DNA from 3 places in the Krasilnikovia sp. MM14-A1259 genome. Region 1 is predicted to be linked to each of the others. Evidence: riboswitches for the same ligand, from Rfam matches in the RefSeq annotation. Region 1 holds a riboswitch; each other region holds the start of a gene.
The links. A riboswitch is a leader RNA that binds a small molecule or an ion and turns the genes downstream of it on or off. The one in region 1 is predicted to bind S-adenosylmethionine.
Positions count from the first base shown of each region.

Region 2: linked by a shared signal. The riboswitch ahead of thrC (threonine synthase) and the one ahead of ACMCNK_RS06160 (aminotransferase class V-fold PLP-dependent enzyme) in region 1 are both predicted to bind S-adenosylmethionine.
Region 3: linked by a shared signal. The riboswitch ahead of ACMCNK_RS02250 (ABC transporter substrate-binding protein) and the one ahead of ACMCNK_RS06160 (aminotransferase class V-fold PLP-dependent enzyme) in region 1 are both predicted to bind S-adenosylmethionine.

Region 1 covers NZ_BAAGAJ010000002.1:1,442,628-1,452,261, reverse strand. Annotated here, with positions in the region: gene feoB (ferrous iron transporter B) at 1-420, opposite strand, end outside; gene ACMCNK_RS06175 (FeoA family protein) at 417-686, opposite strand; gene cysK (cysteine synthase A) at 797-1,720, opposite strand; gene epsC (serine O-acetyltransferase EpsC) at 1,717-2,283, opposite strand; SAM riboswitch class IV at 2,402-2,514, shown strand; gene ACMCNK_RS06160 (aminotransferase class V-fold PLP-dependent enzyme) at 2,552-3,880, shown strand; gene ACMCNK_RS06155 (AraC family transcriptional regulator) at 4,061-5,014, shown strand; gene ACMCNK_RS06150 (hypothetical protein) at 5,061-5,912, shown strand; gene ACMCNK_RS06145 (DUF2249 domain-containing protein) at 5,956-6,762, opposite strand; gene ACMCNK_RS06140 (helix-turn-helix transcriptional regulator) at 6,813-7,526, shown strand; gene ACMCNK_RS06135 (hypothetical protein) at 7,960-8,274, opposite strand; gene ACMCNK_RS06130 (hypothetical protein) at 8,362-8,763, opposite strand; gene ACMCNK_RS06125 (IS110 family transposase) at 8,783-9,634, opposite strand, start outside.
Region 2 covers NZ_BAAGAJ010000002.1:4,199,463-4,209,096, forward strand. Annotated here, with positions in the region: gene groL (chaperonin GroEL) at 1-373, opposite strand, end outside; gene ACMCNK_RS18945 (GNAT family N-acetyltransferase) at 846-1,373, shown strand; gene ACMCNK_RS18950 (N-acetyltransferase family protein) at 1,390-2,373, opposite strand; gene thrC (threonine synthase) at 2,659-3,936, opposite strand; SAM riboswitch class I at 3,948-4,080, opposite strand; gene ACMCNK_RS18960 (ABC transporter permease) at 4,287-5,177, opposite strand; gene ACMCNK_RS18965 (alpha/beta fold hydrolase) at 5,174-8,026, opposite strand; gene ACMCNK_RS18970 (hypothetical protein) at 8,094-8,762, opposite strand; gene ACMCNK_RS18975 (AAA family ATPase) at 8,866-9,634, shown strand, end outside.
Region 3 covers NZ_BAAGAJ010000002.1:526,901-536,534, forward strand. Annotated here, with positions in the region: gene ACMCNK_RS02210 (SGNH/GDSL hydrolase family protein) at 1-503, shown strand, start outside; gene ACMCNK_RS02215 (endonuclease/exonuclease/phosphatase family protein) at 667-1,611, shown strand; gene ACMCNK_RS02220 (hypothetical protein) at 2,145-2,327, shown strand; gene ACMCNK_RS02225 (RNA polymerase sigma-70 factor) at 2,437-3,381, shown strand; gene ACMCNK_RS02230 (NAD(P)/FAD-dependent oxidoreductase) at 3,474-4,682, shown strand; gene ACMCNK_RS02235 (hypothetical protein) at 4,778-5,194, shown strand; gene ACMCNK_RS02240 (amino acid ABC transporter ATP-binding protein) at 5,260-6,009, opposite strand; gene ACMCNK_RS02245 (amino acid ABC transporter permease) at 6,006-6,773, opposite strand; gene ACMCNK_RS02250 (ABC transporter substrate-binding protein) at 6,809-7,666, opposite strand; SAM riboswitch class IV at 7,881-7,991, opposite strand; gene ACMCNK_RS02255 (VOC family protein) at 8,069-8,509, opposite strand; gene ACMCNK_RS02260 (hypothetical protein) at 8,655-8,951, shown strand; gene ACMCNK_RS02265 (CPBP family intramembrane glutamic endopeptidase) at 8,968-9,609, opposite strand.

The DNA.
Region 1 (9,634 bases):
TTCGTCGGTGAACGTCAGCACCACACACGTCGGTAGCCCGCGGGCCAGCACCTGGGCGGCGAACCCCAGCGACCGCCGCAACGTCGTCGCATCGACCAGCAGCAGCAACGCGTCCGGGCGCGGCGCGCCGTCGGTGCCGCCGTCGAGGACGTCGACCATGACCTGCTCGTCCAGGCTGACCGGATCCAGCCCGTACGCGCCCGGCAGGTCCTCGACCACGAAACGGTCCCCGCCCGCCCGGCAGACTCCGACGGAGCGGGACACGGTCACCCCGGGATAGTTTCCCGTCCGTGCGTGGCGCCCGGTCAGGGCGCTGAACACACTGGACTTGCCGGCGTTCGGGGCGCCGACCAGCGCCACGCGCGCCGCGTGCACCGAGCCGGGCAGCCGGCCGCCGCCGTCGTGACAGGAGACGCTCACCGGGAGACCTCGACGACCTGTACGCACGACGCCTGCGCCCGGCGCAGGCAGATCTCGTAGTCCTTCACCCGGTAGACCACGGGATCGCGCAACGGTGCCCGGCGTACCACCTGCACCTCCGTGCCGGTGGTGAAGCCGAGGTCCATCAGCCGCCGGGCGGTCACCGCGGAGCCGGGCACCCGGACGGACGCCACCCGCGCGCGGGCGCCCGGAGGCAGGTCGGCCAACGTCTGCCGTTCCGAATCGTTGCGCCCCGTACCCGTCATGTGGCCCTCCGCCTCGCACCCGTATCCCTCGTGGATAAGGGCAGGCTAAGCTCACGAAACCGGGAGCGGAGGTGACCTTGTACCCGATTTGGCGGGCCTCGGCGCCGCCCTCAGCCGGCGGCGGCGAACAGCGGCGTGCTCAAGTAGCGTTCGCCGCCGTCGGGCAGCACGACCACGACCGTGCGTCCCTCGTGTACGGCCCGGCGCGCGACCGTCGTCGCGGCGTGCAGCGCGGCACCGCCGGACACCCCGGCGAGCAGCCCTTCGGTACGGGCGAGCCGTCGCGCGGCCGCCCGAGCGTGGCCGACGTCGACCAGCACGACCTCGTCGTACACGGTGGGGTCGAGCACCTCGGGTACGAACCCGGCGCCGATGCCCTGGATGCCGTGCGGGCCGGGGGCCCCGCCGGACAGCACCGGTGACTCGGCCGGCTCGACGGCCACCACGTGCAGGTCCGGGTTCTTCTCCTTCAGCACCTGGCCGACCCCGGTGATGGTGCCGCCGGTGCCGACGCCGGCGACGAGCACGTCGACGTCGCCGCCGGTGTCGTCCCAGATCTCCCGTGCGGTGGTGTGCCGGTGCGCGTCGGGATTGGCCGGGTTGTCGAACTGGCGGGGCAGGAACGCCCGCTGTTCGTCGGCGATCTGCCAGGCCCGGCGTACCGCCCCGGACATCCCCTCGGCGGCCGGGGTTAGCACGAGGCGCGCGCCGTACGCGGTGAGCAGGGCACGCCGTTCCGCGCTCATGCTCTCCGGCATGGTCAGCGTCAGCGCGTAGCCGCGGGCGGCGGCCACGACCGCCAGTCCGATACCGGTGTTGCCGCTGGTCGCCTCCACGATCGCGGTGCCGGGGATGAGTTCACCGCTGCGTTCGGCGGCGTCGATCATGGCCACCGCGATCCGGTCCTTCACGCTGCCGCCCGGATTGTGCGACTCGAGCTTGGCCAGCAGGCGGACCGGCAGGTCCGGGTCGAAGCGGGACAACTGCACCAGCGGGGTGCGGCCGATCAGTTCAGTGGCGTCGCGGAAGATCACGTCAGAGCTCCTGGGCGGGTGCCGGCGCGGCGCCGGGGACGGACATGGGTTCGGACCCGGGCCACGGCGGCCGGTGCGCGCAGCCGCGCACCGGCCGGGACGTCCGCCAGCACCAGGCAGTGCGCGCCGATCTCGGCGTCGTCGCCGATGTGCAGCGGCCCGAGCACGGTGGCGCCGACGCCGAGGACGACCCTGTCGCCGACGCTGGGGTGGCGCCGGGCACGGCCGGTGTCGCGCCACCAGCCGCGCCCGCCGAGCGTGACCCGGTGGTACATCGTCACGTCGTCGCCGACGCGGGCGGTCTCCCCGATGACGACCGCGGCGCCGTGGTCGATGAACAGCCGCCGCCCGATCGTGGCTCCGGGGTGGATCTCGACGCCGGTGACCAGCCGGGTGAACTGCGAGAGCGCCCGCGGCAGCAGCGGCAGGCCCCGGCGGTGCAGGCGGTGGGCCAGGCGGTGCGACCACAGTGCCCACAGCCCGGGATACAGCCACGCTTCGATCTTGAGAGCGCCCCGCAGGGCAGGGTCGCGCCGGCATGCGGCGCGCACGTCGTCCAGCACGTGTCCTCCACGCAGGTATCGCGACGTTCGGAGGGCCGACGGTACGGACGCATAACCCCGCCGGACAGGGTCCGTCGCCCCGGCGCGCTGCGCGCCGTGATCGGGTAACGTGCGCGGTGGTCCTGAGTACCAGCGACAAGCCCCGGCTGGCTGGTCGGCAACCCTCCATCCGCGGCGGGGTGCCTCCGGGGACGACCTGGCCCTGCCGCAGCGGCGGGGCAAGCGCGGATCGGCCTGCGCCGGTCCCTGGACACCACGCGGAGTCGACGTGTACCCAACTTCGGTCCACCCCCTGTTGCCGCAGCCCACCGACCTCGACCCACCGGCGCCGACACCCGCACACCCGCTGGCGGTGCTGGGCGGTGACGTGCGGGTCCGGGTCACCGACGGGCGCCTGCTTCCGTACGCGAATCTGGACGTCGCCGCCACCGCCCCGTGTGCCGCGGTGGCGGCCGAGGCGGTCGCCCGGCTGCTGCCGACGTACGCCAGCGTCCACCGCGGGGCCGGGGCCCTGTCCCGGCACTGCACCCGTGCGTACGAGCAGGCCCGCGCCACGGTGGCGCGGTACGTCGGCTGCCGCGCCGGTGACCAGGTGGTCTTCACCCGCAACAGCACGGATGCGTTGAACCTGCTCGCCCACGCCGTGCCGCGCGGTGCCGACGTGCTCACGTTCGTCGGCGAGCATCACGCCAACCTGCTGCCGTGGCGCCGGGCGATCCGTCTGCCGCTGCCCGGTACGCCGGACGACGCGGTCGCCGCGGTGGACCGGGCGCTGCGCCGGCACGGTCCGGCGCTGGTGGCGGTCACCGCGACCAGCAACGTCACCGGCGAGGTGTGGCCGGTCGCCGAGATCGCCCGGGTGGCACGCCGGTACGGCGCCCGCGTGGTCGTCGACGCCGCGCAGCTCGCGGCGCACGGCCCGGTGAGCCTGGCCGCGCTCGGCGCCGACTACGTCGTCCTGTCCGGCCACAAGCTGTACGCGCCGTTCGGTGCGGGAGTGCTGGCCGGGCGCGCCGACTGGCTCGACGACGCCGAGCCGTACCTGCGCGGCGGCGGTGCCACCCGGCACGTGGACGCCGACGCGACGGTTCAGTGGACCGGTGGCCCCGCGCGGCACGAGGCCGGCACGCCGAACCTGGTCGGGGCCGTGGCGCTGGCTGCGGTGTGTGCGGCACTGACGGAGACCTGCTGGGCGGGCCTTGCCCGGCACGAGCAGCGGCTGCTGGATCGGCTGGACGCGGGGCTGGCGGGTGTCGCGGGCGTGCAGCGGCTGGCCCTGTTCGGTCCGGGGCATCCACGGACGGGCATCGTGAGCTTCGTCGTCGCCGGGCTGGAGTCCGCCGAGGTGGCCCGGCGCCTGGCCGACGACCACGGCATCGGGGTTCGTGACGGCCTGTTCTGCGCGCATCCGCTGACCCGTCATCTGCTCGCGGCGGTTCCCGCCGCAGCGACGCCCGCCGCGCCGCCGACGACCGCGGTGCGGGTGAGCATCGGCGCCGGGACCACAGTGGAGCATGTCGACCGGCTCGTCGCCGCATTGGCACAGATCGCCGCGCGCCCTGGCGGCCGGTGCACACAGTCGTTCGGCGCCCGCTAGGGACCAACGGCCTCTGGTGTACGGGACCGCCCGGCGGGTATGCCCTGTAGGTGTCGATCGGGCATTCACATCGACGTGATCTGCCGTTCGAATCCGTCCCGGCCGGTCACGGTCGACGCCCCGCCGCCCGCGACGGGCGGCGGGGCCGGGATGCCACGCCGTACCACGGAGGGGACCGAGGTGCCCGTTGACGATGCCATCCCCGTGCAGCGGTTCGAAGTGGTCGCGGCCGACCCCCAGGAGGTTGTCGAGATAACCCTCAATGCCTGCGCCGGCGCCCGGGTCAGGATCTTCGGTGACGCCGGGACGTTCTTCTACCGGCAGCACACCACGGTGGCCGGTCCGATGGGGATGAGCGCGATCGCCAGCCAGATCGGCGTTCACCTGGACTGCCCGTTCCTCGACCACCTGGTCTTTCTCACCGCCGACCGCGGCCAGGCCGGCTTCCGCACCGGGACCGGCCAGGCAACGCTGGGTCCGGGTGACACTCTTGCCTATCCGGTGGCGGAACCGTTCACCGCGACCGCCGGCGACTTCGACGGCCGGGTGCTGACGCTGGAACTTCCGGTCGGGCCGGTCGCGACGCGGGCCGGGCTGGACCCCGAACGGTTCCGGTTCGCCTCGATGAACCCGGTCACCCCCGCACTCGGCCGCCATTTCCGCGCCACCATGCGGTACCTGCACACGGCGTTGCTGGCCAGGGAGTCGGCTCTGGCCAACCCGCTCGTGCTGACCGGCGCGATCGATGCCGCCGCGGCCGCGGCGCTGGCGGCGTTCCCGCACACACCCCACCACCATGGGCGGCAATGGATCCGGTCGGGCGCGGTACGCCGCGCGGTGGAGTTCATCGACGCCAATCCGGCCCGGCCGCTGACCCTGGCCGACATCGCGGAGGCGGCCGGGACCAGCGTCCGCGCCCTTCAGGCCGGGTTCAGCCGGCACCTCGACACCACACCCATGCTCTACCTGCGCCGGGTCCGGCTCGCCCACGCCCACCGCGACCTGCAGTGCGCCGATCCCGACACGGGCGTGGCGCAGGTGGCCCGCCGGTGGGGGTTCGGCCACCTCGGACGCTTCGCCGCCTACTACCGCACCGCATACGGGCAGTCACCCCGGCTCACGATGCGGCGCTGAGTGCTTCCGAGGGCCCGTCCGACCATGCGCCGAGGAGGGATGCCCGATGGGATCGGCAGCCGGTGACACCGTTCCGGTGCGCCGTTTCGATCTGGTGGCCACCGATCCACAGCTGGCCGTCGCGCTCGTACGAGACCTCTACGCCGACGCCCGGTTGCGGATCTCCGGGGATGAGCGCACGTTCTTTCACCGGCACCGCAGCGCGATCGCCGGGCCGTTGACGGCCGACACGGTCGACTCCGGGATCGACCTCGACGCCGACTTCCCGTCGTTCGACCACCTGTGTTTCATCACGCCGCTCCGTGGGCGCGTCGGCTTCCGCACCGGCGGCGGCTACACCGAGATCGGCCGGGGTGAGAGCCTCGCCTATCCGGTGGCGGAGCCGTTCACGGTGATCGCCCGCAATGCCGCCAGCCAGATCCTGCGGCTGCCCGTCGCCCCGGTCGCGGCCCACGCCGGGGTGGACCCGGACCGGTTCCGGTTCACCTCCCGGAGCCCCGTGACACCCGCACTGGGTCGCCACTTCCGCGCGACGATGCGCTTCCTGCACCAGGTGCTGGGCGCTCCGGACAGCGTCCTGGCCGACCCTGTGCTGCTGGCCGCCGCGATCGACCTGATCGCCGTGACTGCCCTGGCCACCTACCCGCACACGAGTGTCGAGCCGACCGAGCGGCCGCGGGTCCAGGCTGCCGCGGTCCGCCGCGCGGTGGAGTTCATCGACGCCAATCCGGCCCGGCCGCTGACGCTGGCCGACATCGCCGCCGCGGCCGGGAGCAGCATCCCCGCCATCCAGCGCGGTTTCCGCCGCCAGTTGGACACCACGGCACTGCTCTACCTGCGCCGGGCCCGCATCGCGCACGCCGACCGCGCTCTCGCGGCCCGCCGCGAGTCACGGTGACGCGGCGGGCTCGGCGACGCGCCCGGCCCGGGCCGGGGGTGGTTCAGGCGGCCACGGAGTTGCGGTGCAGCCGGACCTGCCAGACGTCCGGCCCGGTTTGCAACCACTGGGCTGCCACCTGCCCGGCGTAGCGGGCGTCGATCTCGGCGAGCAACGGCCGCGGGGCATGCGGGGCCACCAGGACGAGCGCGCCGTCGTCCGGCAGCGCGTCCAGCGCGGCGAGGACCCGGGCGTGGCGTTCACCGTGCGGGATGTCGCGGACGTCGAGCCGCGGATCGATCGTCAGGACCTCCGCGGACGCTTGCGCCGCACCGGCGGCGTCCCCGCCGCACCCGCAGCTGCCGCCGCAGCCGCCGGGTTCCGTCTCGCCGTGACCGCCGATCAGGTCGTGCATCCCGTCGAGGAGCCGGGCCAGATCGACCGCCGGGGCGGAGACCAGCAGCGGAACGATCAGGTCGTTCTCCTTGGCGAGGTGGGCGATGAACAGCACCTGCAGGGCGCGGGCGGTGGCTGCCGCGGCCACCGCGGAACTGGTCGCCTCCAGCTCCTCGACCAGTGCGGTGATGGCGCGGTGCTCGGCGATCATGCCCTCCACCAGCAGACGGCCACCGGGTTCGTCCGCGGCCGCCGGGTACAGCGCGGCCTCCTCCGCGTACGCGTGGGGCAGCAGCTCGTCGTGCAGCCAGGTCGCCAGCGCGTTGCGCCGCTGCCAGACGTCGCGCAGGGTGCCGAACTCGGCAGTGCGGAGCAGGTCGACGACGTGGCCCGTCAAGGTGGCCGCCAACTGGGCGTGGTGGCGCACGACCGCGTGGGCGGCGCGCTGGTCGGCGGTCTGGTCCGGCTGTGACATGGAACCCTCCACTGGTTTTGACGTCGTTTGACGTTATAACGTTAAGCACCATGGAAACCCAGCGGAAAGGCCCCGACGGGGAGACGATCAACACTCACCGGTACCGGGCCCTGGGCTCGGACAGCCGGGTGGAGATCCTGGGCCTGGTCCGCGCCGCGTCCGGCGGTCTCACCGCCGCCGACGTGGCCGCACACACCGGGCAGCACCTGTCCACCACCCGCACCCACCTCGACCGGCTGGTCGACGCGGGGCTGCTGGTCAAGGCGCGCGCCAGCGGCGGGGCACCGGGCCGACCGGCCTGGCGCTACCGCGCCACCGCCGCGGATCCCGCTCCGGCGCCGTACCGGTCACTGGCGGCCGCGCTGCTCGACCACCTGCCCGCCGCGTCCGGCGGGGATGTCCGCGAGGCAGCCGCCCGCGTGGGCCAGGACTGGGGGCGGCAGCTCGCTACCGCTGGCCCGCCCCAGCCCGGCCCGGTGGAGGCGGTCACCGCGGTGCTCGGCGGGCTCGGCTTCGACCCGGACCGGGCACCCGGGCAGCCGCAGGGCGCCGTCGAGCTGCACCTGCGTACGTGTCCTTTCCTGGAGCTGGTCGGGCAGAACCCGGATGCGATGTGCGGCCTGCACCTCGGCGTGGTCCGCGGGGTCCTGGCCCACCACGGTGTCGGCGCCGACGATGCGGTCCTGGAGCCCTTCGGCGCCGCGCACGCCTGCGTGGTCCGCCTGCCCGGGTCGTCGCCGGCCCCGGCCGCCGAGGCCGGCTGATGAACGCCGCACCGCGCCCGCGCCACCCCGGCGCCCCGGCGGCAGGCTCGATCCGGCGGCCGGTTGCGCCTGCGCCGGGCCCGGTCCCGCGGCCGGTTGCGCCCGGCTCGGACCGGCGGCCGGTCGCCTGGCGGCTGCCCGTGCTGGCGGGCGGCGGCCTGTCGCTGGCCGTGGGCCTGTACACCGCCCTGCTGCTGCTCGCATTCCCCGTGCCCGCGCCGTCGGTGCCGGTGGAGCGCGTGCACGGCCCGGTCATGGTGTTCGGTTTCGTCGGCACCCTGATCGCGCTGGAGCGCGCGGTCGCGCTCGGTGCCCGCTGGGCGCTGCTCGCGCCGGCCTGCTCCGTGGCCGGCGCCGCCCTGCTGGTGATCGCCGGCCCGGGGCCGGCCGGACACGGGCTGCTGATGCTGGCCGCCGTGCTCCTGCTGGGCATCTACCGCGCCCTGTGGCAGCGGCAGCCGGGGGCCGCGCTGCTCGCCCAGGCGGCCGGGGCGTTCGCCTGGTACGCGGTCACGCTGCTGTGGCTGGCCGGCTTCCCGGTCGCCGAGACCGTGCCGTGGCTGGTCGTCTTCGTGGTCGCCACGATCGCGGGGGAGCGGCTGGAACTGGCGCACGTGGGGATGCCCGCCGCCTCCGCACCCCGCTGGCTGCTCGCCGCGCTGCTGGCCCTGCTGGCCGGCGCCGCCGCCGCCACGATCGACCCGGCGGCCGGGGCGCACCTGTTCGGAGCCGGTCTGCTGGCGGTCACCGGCTGGCTGGCGGTGTTCGACGTGGCCCGCCGTACGGTCCGGGGCCGCGGGCTGCCGCGGTATGCCGCGGTCGGCCTACTGGCCGGCTACGCGTGGCTCGCGCTGGCCGGACTCGTGTGGGCGGGCGCCGGAGCGGCGCTCGACGGGCCCCGGTACGACGCGGTGCTGCACGCGGTCTTCCTCGGCTTCACGATGTCGATGATCTTCGTGTACGCGCCGGTGATCCTGCCCGCGGTGCTCCGGCGGCCGTTGCCGTACCACCGGCTGCTGTACGTGCCGCTTGCCGTGCTGCACGGGTCGCTGCTCGCCCGCATCGGGTTCGGCGACGCTGCCGGGCTGGCCGTGGTGTGGCGGTGGGCCGGGGCGCTCAACGTCGCCGCGGTCGTGGGCTTCGTCGCGTGCGCCTCCGGGCTTGCGATGAGGCGCGGCCGGTCGCTGCGGCGATCACGCCCGGTCGCCGCGGCTGCCGCCGATGGTGGTGCGGTCATGACACTCCCTGTGTCAACCTCAGGCAACGAGCAAATCGTTTTGTCCGGGTTGGATGAGGCGTTTTGCGTTGCCGTGCCGGGCGGGGTCGTAGGCGGTGCGGTTCTGCCAGCAGCGCCAGATGACGCGGATCCAGGCGCGGGCGAGTACGCGGACGGCGTGGGGATGGTCGTGGCCGCGGGCTCGGGCGTCGGTGTAGACCTTCGCGGCCCATGGGCTGGCGTGGCGGCTGTTGTCGGCGAAAGTGGTGACCGCGACGCGGAAGCGCTTGTTGCAGGCCCAGCGGAAGTGCACAGCTCGGTGTCGGCCGGATTCCTTGGTGACCGGGGTGGCTCCGGCCAGCGCCGCGATGGCGTCGGGGCTGTCGTAGGCTTGCCGGCAGTCGCCCCACTCGGCGAGTATCTGGGCGGCGTTGATCTGACCAGACCTTGGCAGCGACGTGAAGATCGGCGCGTCTGGGTGCTCTCCGAGTGTGGCGATGGTGCTGCGGTCGAGGTCCTTGAGTGCGCCGACCATGGCCTTCAAGATGGTGACCAGGGCGAGGACCGTGTCACGGACCGCCTCGCAGAGCGTCTCGTCCAGGGTGCCGGCGGGTGCGCCGCGCAGCCGGGCCAGGAGTTGCTCGGCGGGGCGCCGGCCGCAGTAGCCGTGCTTGACGCAGAACGCGGCCAGGCGTTTGACGCCCAGGTGCTGGGCGTGGCGGGCGGTCGGGTAACGGGTCAGGAATTCCAGGGCGATCGGCGATTCCACGTCGGCGAAGATCGCTTTGGCGCCGGGCCAGTGCGCGTCGAGCAGCGCGGACAGCTGGTTGGTGGCCGCGACGCGCATCTCGACCAGGTCACCACGGGTGCGGACCACGGTGCGCAAGGCCTT
Region 2 (9,634 bases), 2.8 Mb from region 1:
TCGCCACGGCGGCCTCGATGCCCCGCTTCAGGGCCATCGGGTTCGCGCCGGCCGCGACGTTGCGCAGGCCCTCGCGGACCAGCGCCTGGGCGAGGACGGTCGCCGTCGTCGTGCCGTCGCCGGCCACGTCGTCGGTCTTCTTGGCGACCTCCTTGACCAGCTCGGCGCCGATCTTCTCGTAGGAGTCCTCGAGCTCGATCTCCTTGGCGATCGACACACCATCGTTCGTGATGGTGGGCGCGCCCCACTTCTTCTCGAGCACGACGTTGCGGCCCTTGGGGCCGAGCGTCACCTTGACGGCGTCGGCGAGCTGGTTCATGCCCCGCTCGAGGCCGCGACGAGCTTCCTCGTCGAATGCGATGATCTTGGCCATACGGCGTTGTCCTCCTGGACACTCGCGGTGCCGGGCCTTCTCGGCCCCGCTTTCCGCACGTTGAGGATCTCCGGACGTCGCCACCTGGCGATGCGACGTCCGCAGGACGGGCCGGATAGCCCGCGACGACCGGCCTCGTGCCCCGGCACCGATGGCGGCGCCGTGACCGTGACCCCACCGTCCCGACCTGTTGGCACTCGCGTGGCGCGAGTGCCAATGACCTGTTTAGCACTCTGAGGTGGCGAGTGCAAGGACACCCGGCGGTAGCCCACGCCGCTGCGACGAGGTCTTGATCACGTACGGTGAGCAGGCCGCATCGGGCCAGCGAATCATCTCCCCGATCGACGCGCCACGCGGACCGAACGACGGAATCGCGCCGGGCAAGCACTCACCGTGATCAACGCACAGCTCCGTGCGGTCGGAATACCGCATCCGAGTTGCCTGGCCGCCCCGAGACCGGTAGGCAGACACCATGACCGGCACACTCGCCCGGCCCCGCACCCGTACGGTCCACCGGGTCACGCCCGCCGACACCGCCCGGACCCGCGCGCTGCGGCTGGAGATGCTCGCCGACAGCCCGCTCGCGTTCCTGGAGACGCTGGCGCAGGCCGCCGCCCGCCCGCACGACGACTACCGGCGGCGGATCGCCGAGGCGTGCCACGGCCCACGGCTCGCGCAGTTCGTGGCGGATCCGGGCGCCGGCCCGCTGATCGGGCACGCGGGCGGGACGGTGCTGCCGGACGATCCTGGTGCGACCGTGGTGTTCGCCGTCTACGTCACCCCCGCGCACCGCGGGGCCGGGGTGCTCGATGAGCTCATCGAGGCGGTGGCGGACTGGTCCCGGGCCGCCGGGCGCCCGGAACTGATGCTGGAGGTGGTGGTCGGCAACGACCGGGCGCTGCGGGCGTACGAGCGCATCGGGTTCACCGACACCGGCGTCCGCGTGCCCCACCCGGTGATCCCGGCGCTGACCGAGCTGCAGATGCGCCGCCGCGCCTGACGGCCGGCGCGGCCCGTCAGAGCGTCAGCTGCCACTGGACCTGCGCATCCACCGGCCGGAACCCCATCTCGCGGTTGATGGCGAGCATGCGCTCGTTCGCGGACGCGTTGATGGTGTCGATCGCGGCCAGCCCGGGCCGGGCGGCGCGGATGTGGCGCAGGTTCTCCAGCTTCACGATGAGGCCGAGCCGGTGCCCACGGTGCTCGGGGTGAACGATGGTGATCTGCTGCCAGGCGTGCCACGGGGCCTCCTGCGTCCCGGTCAGGGCGCTCCAGGCGACCAGCCGCCCCGATCCGGTGTGCACCGCGCCGGTGTGGAACGCGGTCAGCCCGCGGCCCTGCCGCGCCTCCTCGGTGCCGCGCACCCGGGCACCGTCGACCTGCTCGGCCTCCACGGCCAGGTCGCCGACCGGGGCGTCCTCCAGCAGCCGACCGTCCAGGTACGCGAGATCGTCGAGCAGTTCGTCCGGGGGGATCCCGATCCACTGCACGATCCGGTATCCGTCGGCGTGCCGCCACGCCTGCGCCCGCATCGCGTCGAGTGCCTCCTCGTCGGCATGCGCGACGTCGAACCGGCTGCGGGTCTCGCGCAGCGCCACCGCCGCTCCCATCGCGTCCGCGAAGGCCGGCCCGTCCGGGCTGGGCCCCTCGGTCGTCGCGATGAGGCGCTTACGGCCCAGCGCGCGGGCCCGCGCGACGGTGTGGTCGTACAGCGCCCGGCCGACGCCGCGGCGCCGGTGCTGCGGGTGCACGATCAGGTCGAGGTGCACATTGTCCAAGTTGTCGTATCGGGGCAGATTGATCCCCAGAAATCCGACCGGGACATCGTCGTCCGACGCGAGGTAACGCTCCTGGAGAGCCCCCGGGAACGGGTGGTGGAACGCGGCGAAGAAGACCGCCCGTTCCGCGGGCGGAAGGTCCGGAACGTCCAGCTCCATGGCGGCTCGTACCACGGTGAAGGCCCGCTCGAGGGTGGCCTCGGTGATCGGCTCGATGCGCATCCCGCCAGGATGAGCGCACACACCGTCCGGCGCAGGCGAATTACGCCGAGGCACAGTCGGCAGAGAAGATCTGGCGGCAGAGGAGATTTGGTCGGGAGGACGCGCGCACAGCGCCTCCGGCGCTGGGTCGTTGGGCCCCTAGGAGATTGTCGCCAAGCTCGTAAGGTGGGACCTCGTACGGCGACGCGCCCTCCCGCGTAGAGCATCCTGCCGACCCCGGGATCGGTCCGCAAGCCCTCCCCCGAAGGAAAAACCAGTTGTCGGTCGGATACCCGACGGTGCCGTTCAGCCGAGCAGGCCCGCCTCACGTGCCGCACGCAGCGACGGCTTGATCCGGTGCGTGGGGCCCACCTGGGCGGCGATCGCGTCCAGCGTCTTGAGGCCCTCGCCGGTGTTGAACACGACCGTCTCAGCATCCGGATCGAGCCGGCCACCGGCCACCAGCTTCTGCAGCACCGCGACCGTGACCCCGCCCGCGGTCTCCGCGAAGACCCCGGTCGTACGGGCCAGCAGCCCGATCGCGGCCCGGATCTCGTCGTCGTCGGCGTAGTCCATCCACCCGCCCGTGCGGGTCACCGTCTCGATCGCGTACGCCCCCGCGGCCGGATCACCGATGTTGAGCGACTTGGCGATGCCGGTCGGCTTCACCGGCGTGATGGTGTCCGTACCGTTGTGCAGCGCCGTGGCGATCGGGTTGCATCCCGCGGACTGCGCGCCGAACACCTTCCACCCGCCGGCCGGCGCCTCCACCAGTCCGATCTCGACCAGCTCCGTGAACGCCTTGTCCACCTTGGTCAGCAGCTCGCCACTGGCCATCGGGATGACCACCTGGGCCGGGATGCGCCAGCCGAGCTGCTCCGCCACCTCGTACCCGAGGGTCTTGGAACCCTCCGCGTAGTACGGCCGGACGTTGACGTTGACGAACGCGGTGTCCTCGAACTCCTCCGTCTCGACCAGCTCGCTGCAGAGCCGGTTCACGTCGTCGTACGAGCCGTCGATCGCGACGAGCTGGCCGCCGTACACCGCGGTCGTGACGACCTTGCCCTGCTCCAGGTCGCCCGGGATGAACACGACCGACGGCGCCCCCGCGCGAGCGGCGTGCGCGGCCACGCTGTTGGCCAGGTTGCCGGTGGAGGCGCAGGCGAAGCGCGTGAACCCGAGCCCGCGGGCCGCGCTCAGCGCCACCGACACCACCCGGTCCTTGAACGAGTGGGTCGGGTTGGCCGAGTCGTCCTTCACCCACAGCGGCGCGCGCAGCCCGACCGCGGCGGCCAGCGCGGGCGCGCTGACCAGCGGCGTCAGCCCCGGGTCGAGCGTGACCCGCTGCGCCGGATCCTGCCCGGCGGGCAGCAGCGCGGCGTAGCGCCAGATGTTCTGCGGGCCCGCCTCGATCTGGGCACGGGTCACCCCGGCGAGCGCGGCCGGATCGTACGCAATCTCCAGGGGCCCGAAACACTCGTAACAGGCGTGCTGCGCGGCCAGCGGGAACTCGGCGCCGCAGCCGCGGCAGACGAGGGCGCGAGCGGGGCTCGTCGAGACAGGGGCGTCGACGATCGACGTCATGGGAGGCCGTCCTCTCATCTTTCCCCGGCGCGTCGCGCGGGGGACGGAATTAGCACCTGCCGCACGTCTGGCCTCGTCATCGAGTCGAGTGCGGTGGTTGCCGGGGCGTCATCGGGCCGTTCCCTCAGCCCCTCTGGATGAGGTATGCAGTTGTGCCGCCCAGCTTACGGGGCGTCAGGGTGCTCATCACCCTGTGATCCCGATCTGTGAGCGTCCTCTCGGGGATTAGAGCTTTTTGTCGCACGTCCGTCGTGCTCTTGACCGTCGCTCCCGCCGAGACCGGGACGGGCGCCAGGACGCCCGTCCCTGCCAGGTCCGTGCGACCACGACCACGACGCCGTCCCGTCCGGTCAGCTGGTGACGTCCTTGCGGGTGAAACGCCAGAACGCCAGGCCGATGAAGAGCGTGGCGTAGCAGAGGGCGGCGATTGCGCCCTTGGCCAGGTCTGCCGTCTGCATCGGGGTCGACAGCAGGCCCTGCCAGGCGTCGGCGTAGTGGGTGGGCAGCACGGTGCGCAAATTTCCCAAGGCCGTGATCTGGTCCAGGATGCTGGACAGGATCCACAGCAGCACGGCGCCGCCGACCGCGCCCAATGCTGCGTCCGTGAGCGTGGACAGCAGGAACGCCAGCCCGGCGACGATCAGCATCGTGGTGGCCAGGTACGCCAGGATCGCCAGCAGCCGCAGCACCCCGGCGCCCGGCGGGATCTGGGCGGCGATCGTGCTGCCCAGCGGATGCCAGCCGTAGCGCAGCGTCCCGACCAGCAACGCCGTGCCGAACAGGGTCAGCAGCGCCAGCAGCGAGTACGCCAGCGCGACGAACAGCTTGACGCCCAGCAGCCGGGCCCGGGGCACCGGCACGGCCAGCAGATACCGCAGCGTGCCCCAGCTCGCCTCGCTCGCCACGGTGTCGCCGCAGAACAGCGCCACGACCACGATCAGCAGGAAACCCGCCGACACCGCGATGCTGAACAGCGCGAAATTCAGCCCGCCCGAGGTGGCCAGGTCGACCAGGCTCGCGAACGCCCCGCCGCGGCGGCGCCCGTCGTCGTTGCCGTCCCCGCCGAACTCGAACGCCAGCAGGATGATCAGCGGCAGCACCACCATGAACCCCAGCGCGAGCTGGGTACGCCGCCGCGACGCCTGCCGCCGTACCTCCGCCAGGATCGGCAGGGTCGCCGACGGCCGGTACCCGGTCGCGGCGCTCAGCCCCGTATCCGGCTTGTCGATCACTGCGCTCATCGGTCCCCACTTCCCCGCGAGTTGTCCCCGACCAGCGCGAGGAACGCATCCTCCAGCCGGCGGCGGGGCACCACCCGGTCCACCCCGACCCCGGCCTGGACCAGTGACGCCACCACGTCGGCGCGTGGGGTGCCGTTCATGTCGACGATCAGGCCGGTGTCGCCGTCCGGGGTGACCGAGCGGACGTCCAGCCCCGCCAGGATCAGCGACGCGGCGGGCACGTCCGAGACTTCGAGCAGCACGGACGGCGAGTCCCCGACGATCTCCGAGACCGGCCCGGCCGCCACGATCCGGCCCTTGTTGACCACCACGGCGTGCGTGCACGTCTGCTCCACCTCGGCGAGCAGGTGGCTGGAGACCAGTACGGCCCGCCCGTCGGTCGCGTAGCGCTGCAACACGCGGCGCATCTCGGCGATCTGCGGCGGATCCAGCCCGTCGGTGGGCTCGTCGAGCACCAGCAGCTCGGGCAGGCCCAGCATGGCCTGGGCGATGGCCAACCGCTGCCGCATCCCGTGGCTGTACGTCTTGGTCCTGCGGTGCACGGAGTCACCGAGCCCCGCGATCTCCAGTGCCTCGTCGAAGTGCGCGTCCGCCTCCGGCCGCCCGGTCGCCCGCCAGTACGCGCGCAGGTTCTCGTAGCCGCTGAGGTGAGGCAGGAAGCCCGGGCCTTCGACGAGCGCACCGACGCGGGACAGGATCGGCGCGCCCGGCACGAGCCGGTGCCCGAACACCAGCGCGTCGCCCTCGGTCGGCATCGTCAGCCCCATGAGCACCCGCAACGTGGTCGTCTTGCCCGCACCGTTGGGCCCGAGCAGCCCGACCACCTGGCCCCGTTCGACGGTGAAGTCCACCCGCTCCACGGCCACGAACCCGTCCCCGTATGCCTTGCGCAGGCCGCGCACGACCAGCGGGGTGTCCGCGTACTCGGGGATCGTGGGGATGTTCGTGCGGCGGGCCCGGCGGCCGCGGACGGCCAGGACCGCGACGATGCCCAGCGCGATCGCGGCGACCAGCCCGGCCAGGACGTACCACCAGACGGTGTCCGGGTCGGGGATCGGCGTGCCGGTCACCGTGGGCAGCGTGAGCGGCGAGTCCAGCGCGACCGTGTACGTGGTCGGCTGCGCGGGGGTGAGGAACGCCTGGTCACTGGTGGCGACGACGACCCTGATGGTGTGCCCGGCGTCGATGCGGCGCACGATGGCGGGCAGTGTGACCGTCACCGGCTTCGCGGCCGCGAGGTCGCTGGGCAGGCCGGTGAGCCGGGCCGGGGCGACCAGGCCCCCGCTGAGCGTGGCGGCGCCGGCCGGGTCCACGTCGTAAAGCTTGACGAACAGCACCGCCTCCCCGGTCGGGGACGCGGCCCGCAGCCGGACGGTCGGCGCGCCGACCACGTCGACCGCGGCGGCCACCGGCGGCGACTCGAATGTCGCGTGCTGGCCGGGGATGTCCCCGGCCACCCCGCCGAGCAACGTGCTGAGCTGGCCTCCCCCGCCGGGCAGCGAGGAGATCGCGGCCGGGGTGCCGTTGGGCGGGTTGGCGATCCGCTGCGCCGGGCCGGTCGCCGCGACCTCGATGGTGCGCCCGGTGCCGGCCAGACCCGGGTACGCCGGGGTCGAGTAGCCGTTGGTGACCAGGCCCCGGTCCGTGGCGCTGAACCCGGCCACCCGCGAGTACGTGAAGCTGGTCGCCGGTGCCGCCCCGGCGCCGCGGACGTAGTGGTCGAGCCACTGCGCGGTCAGGAAGCGGGTGCGGTCGGAGTCGGACTGCGGGCCGTCGCCGCCGTCGTGGCCGCCGGTGAACCAGGCCACCCGGACCGGGGTGCCGGTGGCGGCGATGCCGCGCGCGTTGGCGTCCGCCTCGGACAGCGGGAACAGCGTGTCCACCGCGCCCTGGATCAGCAGCGTGGGTGCGGCGATCCGGTCGAGCACCGGGCCGGGGCTGGACCGGCGCAGCAGCGCGAGGGTCGCCTCGTCCGGCGTCCCGGTCGAGGCCAGCCGCAGGTAGGCCGCGCAGACGTCCGCGGCGAACCGCCCGCACGCGGGGTCGGTACCCGCCCCGGAGGACGACGGCCCACGGCCTGGCCGGCCGCCGCCCGCGGACGACGAGCCGCCGCCCGCATCGGGTGGGCCGTCGGCCGCGGAGGCGTCGGCCGCGCCGAGGGCAGACGCGCCCGCGGCGGCGCCGTTGCCGAAGAACAGCCCGGCCCAGCCCTTCTTGAAGACGCCGGCGGCCGCGATGTCCGCCGACTGCGGCAGGAACGCGCGGGCCAGGTCGTTCCAGGTGATCAGCGGCACGATCGCGTCGACCCGCCGATCGGCCGCGGCGAGCAGCAGAGCGAGGGCGCCGCCGTACGAGCCGCCGACCACGCCGACCCGCGGGTCGCCTGGGGCGTCGGTCCGCACCTCGGGACGGGCGGCGAGCCAGTCCAGCAGGCGCTGGGCGTCCTTCACCTCGTAGTCGGGACTGTCCAGGTGGATCTGGCCGCCGCTGCGCCCGAAGCCCTGGGCGGTCCAGGTCAGGACCGCGTACCCGCGTGCGGCGAGGTCCTCGGCGTCGGTGCGGACGCTGTCCTTGCTGCCGCCGAAGCCGTGCGCGAGCAGCACCGCAGGCACCCGTCCGGAACGCTGCGCGGGCAGGTAGAACCGCGCGTCCAGGTCCACCGGCTCGGTGCCGGACGGGCCGGACTGCACGGTGATCCGCAGGTCGCGGCTGGTGTACCCGGGTTGTTTGGGCCAGGCCGCCGCACCGGCCAGGGCAGCGACGAGCACGAGGACGGCCGCGCCGGCCACGAGGCGACGGCGGGTCGGCCGGGGCAGCGCGCGGCGCAGCCGGGACGGGAGTACTGGCATGCGGCAACGCTAGCCGCGCCCGGCTGAGCTGCCGCTGAGAACGCACCCCCAGCGGCAGCCCCGGCCGTCAGCAGCCCTGGCGGTCGGTGAAGCGGAACTGCAGGGGCTCGGCCATTCCCGCCTGCACGAGCGCAACCTTGTCGTCCTTCATCGTGAACAGCAGCGCGTAGTCGCCCGTGGGGACCAGCCAGGCGCTGGCGCCGGACCAGTCGTCGAGCTGCTTGCCCCGCGGGTACCCGCGCTTGACGTCGGCCACGGCCGTACCGATCTTGGGGCCTTGCGCGGTGGTCACTCCGGCCGATACGCCCAGGTAGAGCAGCCGGCCCTTGAAGAACACCAGCGTGGGCGAGTGGTACTTGGCCAGGCCGATGGCGCCCGAGTAGCCGGTGCACGACTTCGCCGTGGGCGGGCGGGTGAGCAGCCCGGCGGACTTCAGCGTCTCCTCGGGCACCCCGATCTTGTACGGCCCGAGGCCGCCCGCGCTGATCGTGGAGTCCTCGGTCGTGGGCTGCGGGGCGCCGCTGCGGTTCGCGGTGCCGTCCGGGTTCTTCGAGAACGCGGGCTTCGCCGTACCGGTGGCGTCGGGTGGGGTGGGCTCGGGGGTGCCGACGCCCGCCTCCGGTGGCGCGGACGCGGTGACGGCCGGAGCCGGTTTCGGGGCGTCGTGGGAGCAGGCGGCCACCGCGAGCAGGGCGAGGGCGGCGACGGCGAGGACGGTGGGGCGGCGGTGCCTCATGGGGGGTGCCTCCGGGCGGACGAGGGGTGCGGGGCGGGCTACGACGAGCCGGTCGGCGATAGCGTGTCAACCTAGTCGCTCACGCAATCCGGAGGCTCTCGCGGTGCCAGACGATCTCACCCTGACCGTCACGTTGCGGCCGGCGGCCCTCGATGCCCGCCGCGGCATCGTGCGGCTGCACCCCGAGGTGATGGCCGCGCTCGCGGTCCGCCCCGGCGACCCGCTGCGGCTGACCGGCACACGGACCACCGCGGGCCTCGCCGCGCGCGCCGAACCGACCGCGAGCCGGGCCCTGCTCTACGCCGACGACCTCACGCTGGGCAACCTCGGCATGCGCGACGGCGGGCAGGTGACGGTCACCCCGATCCCGGTGACCGAGACGCGCGGGGTGACCCTCGCCGGGCCGCCCGAGATCGTCGCCGTGGTGTCGCCGGAGATGCTGCGGCTCGCACTGCTCGGCAAGGTGGTCACCGCGGGCGACGACGTGTCGCTGCTGCCCCAGGACGTCATGCCGGACGCCGCGCACCGGTCGCTGGTCGAGGCGGCGCGGCGCAGCCTGGCCAACCGGGTCGGCTACGCGTGGACGAGCACGCTTCTCACGGTGGTCGCGGTCGACGGCGCCGACGCGGGCCTGGTCACGATGGACACGGTGGTGGGGTGGGAGGGCGGGCACTTCTCTTCCGTACGGGGAACCGCCTCCACCGCCGCGGCGCCGGCGCACGGACCCGCCTCGACCGATCCCGAGGTGCCGCCGCCCAGCATCGACGACCTGCCCGGGCTGAAGGCTCAGGCGCAGGAGCTCACCGAGCTGCTGGATCTCGGCTTCCACCACCGGGAGGTGCTGGGCCGGCTCGGCACGACCGTGTCGCTGG
Region 3 (9,634 bases), 920 kb from region 1:
CCGACGGCGCCGCGGGCCGGCACGTCGGCGACGCGGACGCCGTGGAGATCGAGGTCGGCGCGAACGACGTGGCGTACACGGAAAACTGCGGCACCGACCTGTCCTGCTACACCGCCGAGATCCCGCAGGTCGAGGAGAACCTCACGAGGATCGTCGCCCGGGTGCACGAGCTGACCGGTGGTGCGCCGGTGCTGGTCGTGCTGCTGGACTACTGGAGCGTCTGGCTCGGCGGCACCTACGCGGCCGCGCAGGGCGATGCCTACGTCGCGACGGCTCAGGCCTTGACCGACGCGATCAACGCGGCCATCAGGTCGGTGGCGACCGCGACCGGCTCCGCCTATGTCGACCTGCGGGCGGCGTTCAAGGGGCCCGACTACGCCTACGACGAGACGCACTACCTCTCCGACGACGGCGACCATCCGAACGCGGCCGGCCACGAGCAGATCGCCGCCGCCACCGCGGACGTCATCGAGACCGCACTGTCCGGCCGATCCGCGCACTGATGTCCGCGCCGGTCACCCGTACGGAACGCCGAAGCGTGTCGCCCATGTGACAGAGCGTGTTCCGGGGTGTGCCGCCGATACTGGAGGCGTATCCGGCTGAGCGGCGCGGAGGGCGTCCGCCTCCGGTTCCGAGCGGTCGTCGGGGGTGCTCATGTTCAAGGTGATGACATGGAACGTGGAGAACCTGTTCCGTGCCGGTCAACCCGGCGGGCCGAGCACCGCGGCCGCGTACGAGGCGAAGCTCGACGGACTGGCAGCGATGATCAACGGTCAGGCGCCGGACGTGGTGGCCGTCCAGGAGATCGGTGACCCGGCCGCGCTCGACGACCTGACGGCCCTTTTGCACGGCACCTGGCACGCCCAGGTCTCCACCCACCCCGACGACCGGGGGATCCGGGTGGCCTGGCTGAGCACCCGCCCGATCAGCGACCCCGTCGAGATCACCGCTTTCCCGCCGTTGCTGCGGCCGGTGCAGGCCGACGATCAGGGCGCCACGCTGGGGCACATGGGCCGAGGGGCGGTCGCGATCTCCGTCACGGCCGACACCGGGGTGCCGGTGCGGCTGATCACCACCCATCTCAAGTCGAAGTTGCTGACGTTCCCCGGTGGCCGGTTCAACCCCCGCGACGAGGACGAACGTGCCCGCTACGCCGCGTACGCCATCACCCGCCGGGCCGCGGAGGCCGCCTCCCTGCGCGTCGCCCTGACGGGCGCGTTGAACGGGCCGGGCGAGCATCCGGTGGTCCTGACCGGGGACCTCAACGACACACCGCAGGCGGCCACCACTCAACTGCTGCTCGGCCCGCCCGGCTCCGAGATCGGCACCCGCGGTTTCGACCAGCCCGACCGCGGCGACCAGCAGCGGATGTGGAACCTCGCCCCGCTGATGCCCCCGGGGCAGGACTACTCCCGGATCAACAGCGGCCGCAAGGAACTCATCGACCACATTCTCGTGTCCCACGCCGTCGTGTCCCCGCTCACCGCGGTCACCGCGCACGCGATCATCGGCACGCCGCTGGCATCGATCGACCCCGGCGACCCGGCGGCTCGCCACGACGCCCCGGCCTCCGACCACGCACCCGTCCTGGCGACGTTCGCGAACCTCTGAAACGTACGGATCAGCAAGGTCCGCGATGGTGATTTTGTCCCTCCACAGTGGTCAGACATCGATTAGCGTCGACGTATCCGCACCGGGTGTGCGGGAGTGATCACAAGGAGAGACGGTCTGATGGTTCATGAGGCGCGTGGTGGTGCCGGCCGCCGTTGGGTCCGCGCCGTGGTCGTCGGCATGGACGACGGCATCTGGCTCAACCGGGTCGGCCCGCCGCTGCCCTGACCCAGGACGCCGGACGGGCTGCCACCCCCGCGGCCCGTCCGGCGCCCGCCTCGGATCCGGCAACCGCACAGGTCCTGCCGGATCCGAGGCGGTGCGTTACCGGGAAAACCAGCGATATCACCCGAAGCCTGGCCTGTCCGGCATCACGGGCCAATTCCCGCGTCGACTGTCACTCAGACCTCCCGAGCGCTCACCCACCGTGTATCGGCTGACGGATCGGTGGGGGTGCGGTCGGATGGACAGCCACTGCCACGGGTGTGCGCGGAGTGCGACATTGTCGCGCGGACCGGCGATGAGGAGTGGTTATGGACGAGGCGCTGCTGGCGTACAGCGCCGGCCGCACCGACGCTCTCGAAGGGCAACGGGACGCGGCCAAGGCGGCGGATCCGGCGACCGGGGTCGACTATCGCCGGGGGTTCCTCGACGGCCGCCTGGACGTGTTCCGGATGCTCGTCGGCGTCCGCAAACTGCTCCGCGGCGACGACTGAGCAAACTGCTCCGCGACGACTGAGCAAACTGCTCCGCGGCGACGATTGATACGACCGTTGTGCGGTGAAGGCCGATCGGCGGAGGGCCGGTCCTGACTAGTATCGGACCATGCCGCTGGCCGGGAACGACGTCGACCGGTTCGAGGCCGCCAGGCCGCGCCTGGAGGCCATCGCCTACCGACTGCTCGGTTCGGCCGCCGAAGCCGAGGACGTCGTACAGGAGACATTCCTGCGCTGGCACGCCACCGACGTCGACCGCATCGAGGTTCCCGAAGCCTGGCTGGCCAAGGTCCTCACCAACCTGTGCCTCAACCAGCTCGCCTCCGCGCGGGCGCGCCGCGAGATCTACGTGGGCCAGTGGCTGCCCGAACCGTTGCTCGCCGGCGACCCGATGCTCGGGCCCGCCGAGACCGCCGAGCAGCGCGAATCGGTGTCGTACGCGGTCCTCACGCTGATGGAGCGGCTCTCCACCACCGAGCGCGCGGTGTACGTGCTGCGGGAGGCGTTCGCCTACCCGCACCGGGAGATCGCCGAGATCCTCGACATCACCGAAGCGGCCAGCCAGCAGATCTTCCACCGCGCCAAGCAGCATGTGTCGGACGGCAAGGCCCGCACCGCGATCGACGAGTCCGCGGCCCGGCGGATCGTCGAGGAATTCCTGGCGGCGGCCGCCAGCGGCCGGACCGAACCGCTCGTGCGCCTGCTCACCGACGACGCCGTCTCGATCGGCGACGGCGGCGGGAAGGTGCCCGCCCGCGCCAAGGCATTCCAGGGCGCCGTCGCGGTCGCGAAGTTCCTGCGGGGCCTGTTCAAACCCGGCGAGGCCAAGCGCGCCCTGGCCGGCGGCACACCCGAGTTGTACGCCTGGACCGCGAACGGCGACCCGGCCGTCGTGGCCGTCGTCGACGGGCGGGTCGTCGGCGTCATCTGCCTGGAGCTCACGGCGGACGGCATCGCGGCGGTCCGCAGCCAGGTCAACCCCGACAAACTCGTCCGCGCGACCGCGCACTGGGCCGTCGCCGATCCCGGCGAGCCCCTGTTGCGGGCGTTCTGACCGTCGGTGACGTGCTTCACCGCACGTCCCTGTCAGGAAACGGTCGGCTGCCCGGTTCAAGGGGCACACCCGCGTGAGACAGGAGCAACGACATGCCGCATCGCATCATCGTTCTCGGAGCCGGATACGCCGGAGCCGTCGCGGCCGGCCGCCTCGCCAAGCGGCTGCGCCGTGACGACGTGACCATCACCCTGGTCAACGCCGAGCCCGACTTCGTCGAACGGGTCCGCATGCACGAGCTGGCGACCGGCCGGAACCTGCGGCCCCGTCCGTTCAGCGAGATGTTCGCGGGCACCGGCGTGGAACTGAGGTGCGCGACGGTCACCGGCGTCGACGTCGACCGCAAAACCGTCGCGGTCGCCGGTGCGAACGGCACCGACGAACTCGGCTACGACACGCTCGTGTACGCCCTCGGCAGCCACTGGCACACCCACGGCGTCCCGGGCGCCGCCGCGCACGCGTTCGAGATCGCCGGGCGGCCCGGCGCGCTGCGGCTACGCGAGCGCCTGGCCCGCCTCGACGCCGGGCAGACCGTCGCCGTCGTCGGTGCCGGTCTCACCGGATTGGAAGCCGCGAGCGAGATCGCCGAGACGCGTCCCGATCTCGATGTCACCCTCATCGCCCGCGGCGAGCTCGGCGACTGGCTGTCGCCCAAGGGCCGCGGACACCTGCGGACGGTCTTCGGCAAGCTCCGGATCACCGTACGCGAACAGGCCGCCGTCACGGCCGTCGAAGCCGGCCGTGTCGTCACCGCCGACGGCGCGGCCATCCCGGCCGCGGTCACGGTGTGGACCACCGGCTTCCAGGTCCACCCGATCGCGCAGGAGACCACGCTGGAGCTCAACGGCACCGGCCAGATCGTGGTCGACCGGACCATGCGCTCGGTCTCCCACCCGGACGTGTACGCCGTCGGCGACGCGGCCATGGCGATGGGCCCGGGGAACAAGCCGCTGCGCATGTCCTGCGCGTCCGGAGTTCCGACGGCATGGCAGGCGGCCGACGCGATCGCGGCGCGCCTGACCGGCGCGAAGATTCCCCACACCCCCATCCGCTACGTCAACCAGTGCATCTCACTGGGACGCAGCAACGGGCTGATCCAGTACGTCAGCGCCGACGACCGCGCCGTGCCGACCGTGCTGACCGGGCGGCTCGCCGCCCTCTACAAGGAGCTTGTCTGCAAGGGTGCTGCCTGGGGAGTCGCCCACCCGACGCTCGGGCTGCCGGCCCGCCGCCGGCGGGTGCTCTCCGGAGGCTCGCGAGACGCCGCGGCGACCGCAGGTGTCTCGCAACAAACCTTGTAAAACGGCGTTCGCCCGCAGTCCATCCACACCCGACAGGATGGATGTCAGAGGCGCGCAACCGCCGCGCCCATCGCGTCGACAATGGGGGACTTGCCGTGACTCGCGTCCGGAAGGCTTTCGCCGTGCTGTGCGCCGTGACGCTGCTGGGGTTCATCGCCCCGGGCCGGGCGCTCGCCGCCACACCGCCGCTGCAAGACATCGTTCTCACCCACACGCAGATCTCCCCGTCGGTCGTCCGGCCGGGCGACACGGTGCACGTGTCCTGGTGCTTCGACACCGCATACGCCGACCAGGTCCGATCCATCGAGTTGTGGATGGGTCATTCGACCGGCATGGGGCACGCGCCGTCGCTGTATCTCCAGGCGTCGATCGACCCGAAAGCCGGGCGGCTCGACTTCATCGCCCCCGCGGTGACTCCGAGCCAGCCCGGCAACATCTGGTTCGTCGACCTGGTGTGGCGTGACGGTGCGAACCTCGACGAGCTGGCGCTCGTACCGATCACGATCCAGTGAGTCCGCGGAGGCGGCACGACTGCGCGGCGGTGACCGTGGCCGGGCGGGCGGGCGACGGTTCCTGATCACAGCACCTGGGACAGGAACCTGCGCAGCCGGTCATCCGTGGGGTTTTCGAACATCGCGGCGGGTGCACCGGCTTCCCGCACCACCCCGCGGTCCATGAATGCCACGGTGTCCGCGACCCGGCGGGCGAACCCCATCTCGTGGGTGACCACGACCATGGTCATTCCTTCGGCCGCCAGTTCGGCCATCAGACCCAGCACGCCTTTGACCAGCTCGGGGTCGAGCGCGGAGGTGGCCTCGTCGAACAGCATCACCTGCGGCTGCAACGCCAGCGCGCGGGCGATCGCGACGCGCTGCTGCTGCCCGCCGGACAGATGCGCCGGCCGGGCGTCCGCCTTGGCCGCGAGCCCGACGAGCTCAAGCTGCGTACGGGCGACCGCCGCCGCCTCGTCCTCGGAGAGCCCCTGGATACGGCGCAGCGCGAGCGTGATGTTGCGTTGCACGCTCATGTGCGGGAACAGGTTGAACTGCTGGAACACCATGCCGATGCGCCGGCGCAGGTGGTCCGGGTCGTCGTGGAGCACGCTGCGCCCGTCGAGCAGCACGTCACCGCGGTCCGGTTCGATGAGCCGGTTGATCGTACGCAGCAGCGTCGACTTTCCCGAGCCGGACGGCCCGATGACACACGCGGTCTGTCCGCAGGCCACGTCGAGACGCACGCCCCGCAGGACCCGGTGCGGCCCGAACGCCAGATGGATGTCGCGCAGGCTCAGGCTGACGGAGCCCGTCGCGCCGCCGAGGTTGGTCACCGCGCACCGCCCACACCGGACAGCACCGAATCGTCGTCCTGGTCGGCGGGCACGGATGCCGGCCGGCCGTGCCGCAGCCGCCGGTCGATCCAGTTGACGGCGTGCGTCAGCGGCACGGTCAGCACGAGATAGAACAGGCCCGCCAGCAGCAGCGCGGACTCGTTGCCGGTGGTGGCCGCGTGGTCCTGCCCGATCCGGAACAGTTCCCGCTGGCTGGCCACCAGGCCGAGGAAGTAGACCAGGCTGGAGTCCTTGATCAGGGCGATCAGCTGGTTCACCCACGCCGGCAGCACGCGGCGGACCCCCTGCGGGACGATCACCAGCCGCATCGACTCGGCCCAGGAGAAGCCCAGCGCGCGGGCCCCTTCGAGCTGGGCGGCCTCCACGGACTGGATGCCGGACCGGAAGATCTCACCGATGTACGCCGCCGCGATCAACGACAGCGCCAGGATGCCCAGCGGGTACGGGTCAGGCCCCCAGATCCGCATGCCCAGCGGTGCCAGCCCGACGCCGATCAGCAGGATCGTCGCCGCGGCCGGCAGCCCCCGGAACACGTCGGTGTAGAGGCGTGCGGGCCAGCGCAGCCAGCGGGTCCGCGAGATCCCGGCGACCGCCAGCAGCAGACCCAGCACCGAGCCGAGCAGGGCGGCGCTGACCGCCAGGATCAGCGTGTTGCGCAGCCCGACGGTCACCATCTCGGGCAGCGCGGCCCGCATCGACGGCCAGTCGAAGAACGTCTCCCACAGCGTGTTCACCGATTCCATCGGCGGTCACCGCCCCCCCTCTGCTCCGGCACCGGTCAGGACGCCGCTGATGCGGACGCGCGCGGTGCCGTGCCGCTGCCGGGCGTGAAGCCGGCAGGGATCGGGCGGCCGGGGTAGTACTGCGCCTGCAACCGGTTCCACGCGCCGTCCGCGATGACCTGGTCCAGCCCGGTGTTCAACGCCGCGCGCAGCGCGTCGTTGCCCTTCGCCACCGCGTACGCGGTCGGTGCGGGGCTGAGCTGCTTGGCCGCCACCTTGATCTTGGATCCGCTGTCCGCGGCCGACTTCTCGCCGATCTCGGCGGGGGCGATCCAGGCGTCGGCGGTGCCGGCCTTGAGCTGGTTGACGGCGCCGTTGTAGTCGGGCACCCGTACCGGGTTCAGGCCCTTGCCCGTGGCGTAGTCGTCCTGGACTGTGCCCTGCACCACCACGACCCGCTTGCCGGAAAGCCCGTCGAAGCCGGTGATCGGGGAGTCCGAAGGCACGTCGAGTCCGAAGTAGCCGAAGTCGTAGCCGTTGCCGAAGTCCACCGTCTTCTTGCGCGCCTCGGTCACGGTGATCGAGGAACTGCCCACATCGAACTTGTGGTTGTTCACCTGCGACAGCAGCGCGGAGAAGTCGGTGCCGACGAATTCGACCTTCAGGCCGATCTTTCCGGCGACCGCGGCGAGCAGGTCGTTGTCGAAGCCGGTGAACTTCCCGTCCTTGAGATAGACGTTCGGCGGGGCGTCGGTGAGGGTGCCGGCCCGCAGCACACCGGGCTGCAACAGACCGTACGGGTTGGCGGCCGAGCCGGACGACGCGTCGTCGCCGCAGGCGGTGAGCAGGGTGGCGCCGAGGATCGCGACGGCGCCGAGGGCGGCGGCCCGGGTGAGGGCAGGCAGAAATCGCACAGGGGTCTCCTGAGATGAGGGGTGGTTCGGTGGCGCGCGCGTCCGACGGACGATGCGCGGCGAAACGGGTGCCGTTATCGCGTGGCGCCGGAGCGACACGCGGCGCTGCAGATTCGCATCATGTCGACGTGGCGGCGGCGGGTCAGCACCCGCACGCTCGCGGCACAACGGTGAGAAGACATGGCTCTCCTGGGTCGGTGATGACCTGGGGGCCAGGCCACGCTTGCACGGAACGTGCTCCGTGCCCGGTCCTCACCCGGGGCACCCCACCGCGGAGGAGGGTTGCCGGCCAGCAAGCCGGGGCTTCACGCTGGCGCTCATGACCTGGCACCGACGCTAGCAGCCGGGGGCGCGCAAGCGTCCAGCAGATATGACCACCCTCACGCGAAACGGACGATCGCGTCAGCCGATCTGCTCGGCCAGGGCGACGATGATGCCCGCGGGGCCACGGAGGTAACAGAGGCGGAAGATGCTTTCGTACTGCGCCACCTCGCCGAGCAGTTCGGCGCCGTGGGTGCGGAGACGGGCGACGGTGTCGTCGATGTCGTCGACGGCGAACATGACACGATGCAGACCCAGCGTGTTGGGCGGCGGCCCCGGCAACCCCGTACCGAGCACCGCGGGGGAGTGGTACTTCGCCAGTTCCAGCTTGCCGTGGCCATCCGGCGTACGCATCATCGCGATGTCGCTGCGGACGCCGTCGAGTCCGACGGTGCGGTCCGCAAAGCCGCCTTCGATCTGTGCCGTGCCTTCCAGCTCCATGCCGAGCTCGGTGAAGAACGCGACGGCGGCGTCGAGGTCGTCGACGACGATGCCGACATTGTCCATCCGCTGAATGGTCATGGCCCAAAGCATAGGCAGACGCGGTGCTGCTCGGTCCCGTGGCGGCGCCGTCATTCGATCGGGTTCATCAGGTGTCGTGTGCTGTCGAGGGACCAGGATGGACTGATAGCTTCAGGCATCCCATTCTGAGGCCCGGGAGGCTTGGATGAGCTTTGTTCAGATCATCGAGTACGAGACCGACCGGCCGGATGAGATGTTCGCTCTCGGGGATTCCCGGATGGCCGGGCTGGGGGACGCACCGGAGGGCTTCCGGCTCACGGTCACCCAGGATCGGGACAACCCGAAACGCTTCCTGACCATCGTGGAGTTCGCCTCGTACGAGGACGCCATGGCCAACAGCGCACTGCCCGAGACCAGTGAGTTCGCCGAGAAGATGGCGGCGCTGTGTTCGAGCGGGCCCCGTTTCCACAACCTCGAGGTCAAACGGTCCGTCCCGGCCTGACCGGCGTTCGGGCCGGTCACCGCCACCAGAGGTTCACCGCGTTGTTGCCCACATGCAGCAGGATCGGGGCCAGCAACGATCCGGTCCGGTGGCGCAGGTAGCCGAGCACCAGGCTGAGCACGAGGATCGACACCGGGTAGACCGACAGGGCGTTCGCCGGCAGCGTGCCCTGGAACGCCCAGCCGACGAGGTGGACCGCGACGAACAGCACCGAGGTCACCAGATTGGCCCGCCAGAACAGGACGCCGGTGCCGGTGATGGTCGGCAGCAGGTAACCGCGGTAGAGCCATTCCTCGCACACGGGCGTGAGCAGGACCGCGTACAGGAAGTCCGCCGCCGGTGGCACGGGGGCGAGGTGCTGTCCGCGCAACGGCGCGACCGCGATCGCCAGTCCCACCCAGACCGCGGCTGCGCCGGCACCCCACAGCAGGCCACGCCGAAGGTCGCGTCGGCGCAGGCCGATGAATGCCAGCTGCTCCCGCAGCGGCGCCCTCCAGAACGCGGCCGGATACACCATCCAGACCGCCACCTTGGCGGCCGCCCAGTACGCCGTGGCACCGGTCCACCCGGCCGCCTGGGCCACGAGCCACGCCATCACCCACAGCGCGATGAACCCGGCGAAGAACACGGCGATCCGGCCGCGCGTCAAGGTGGTCACGGTGCTCCTCTGCTCCGGCTGACGG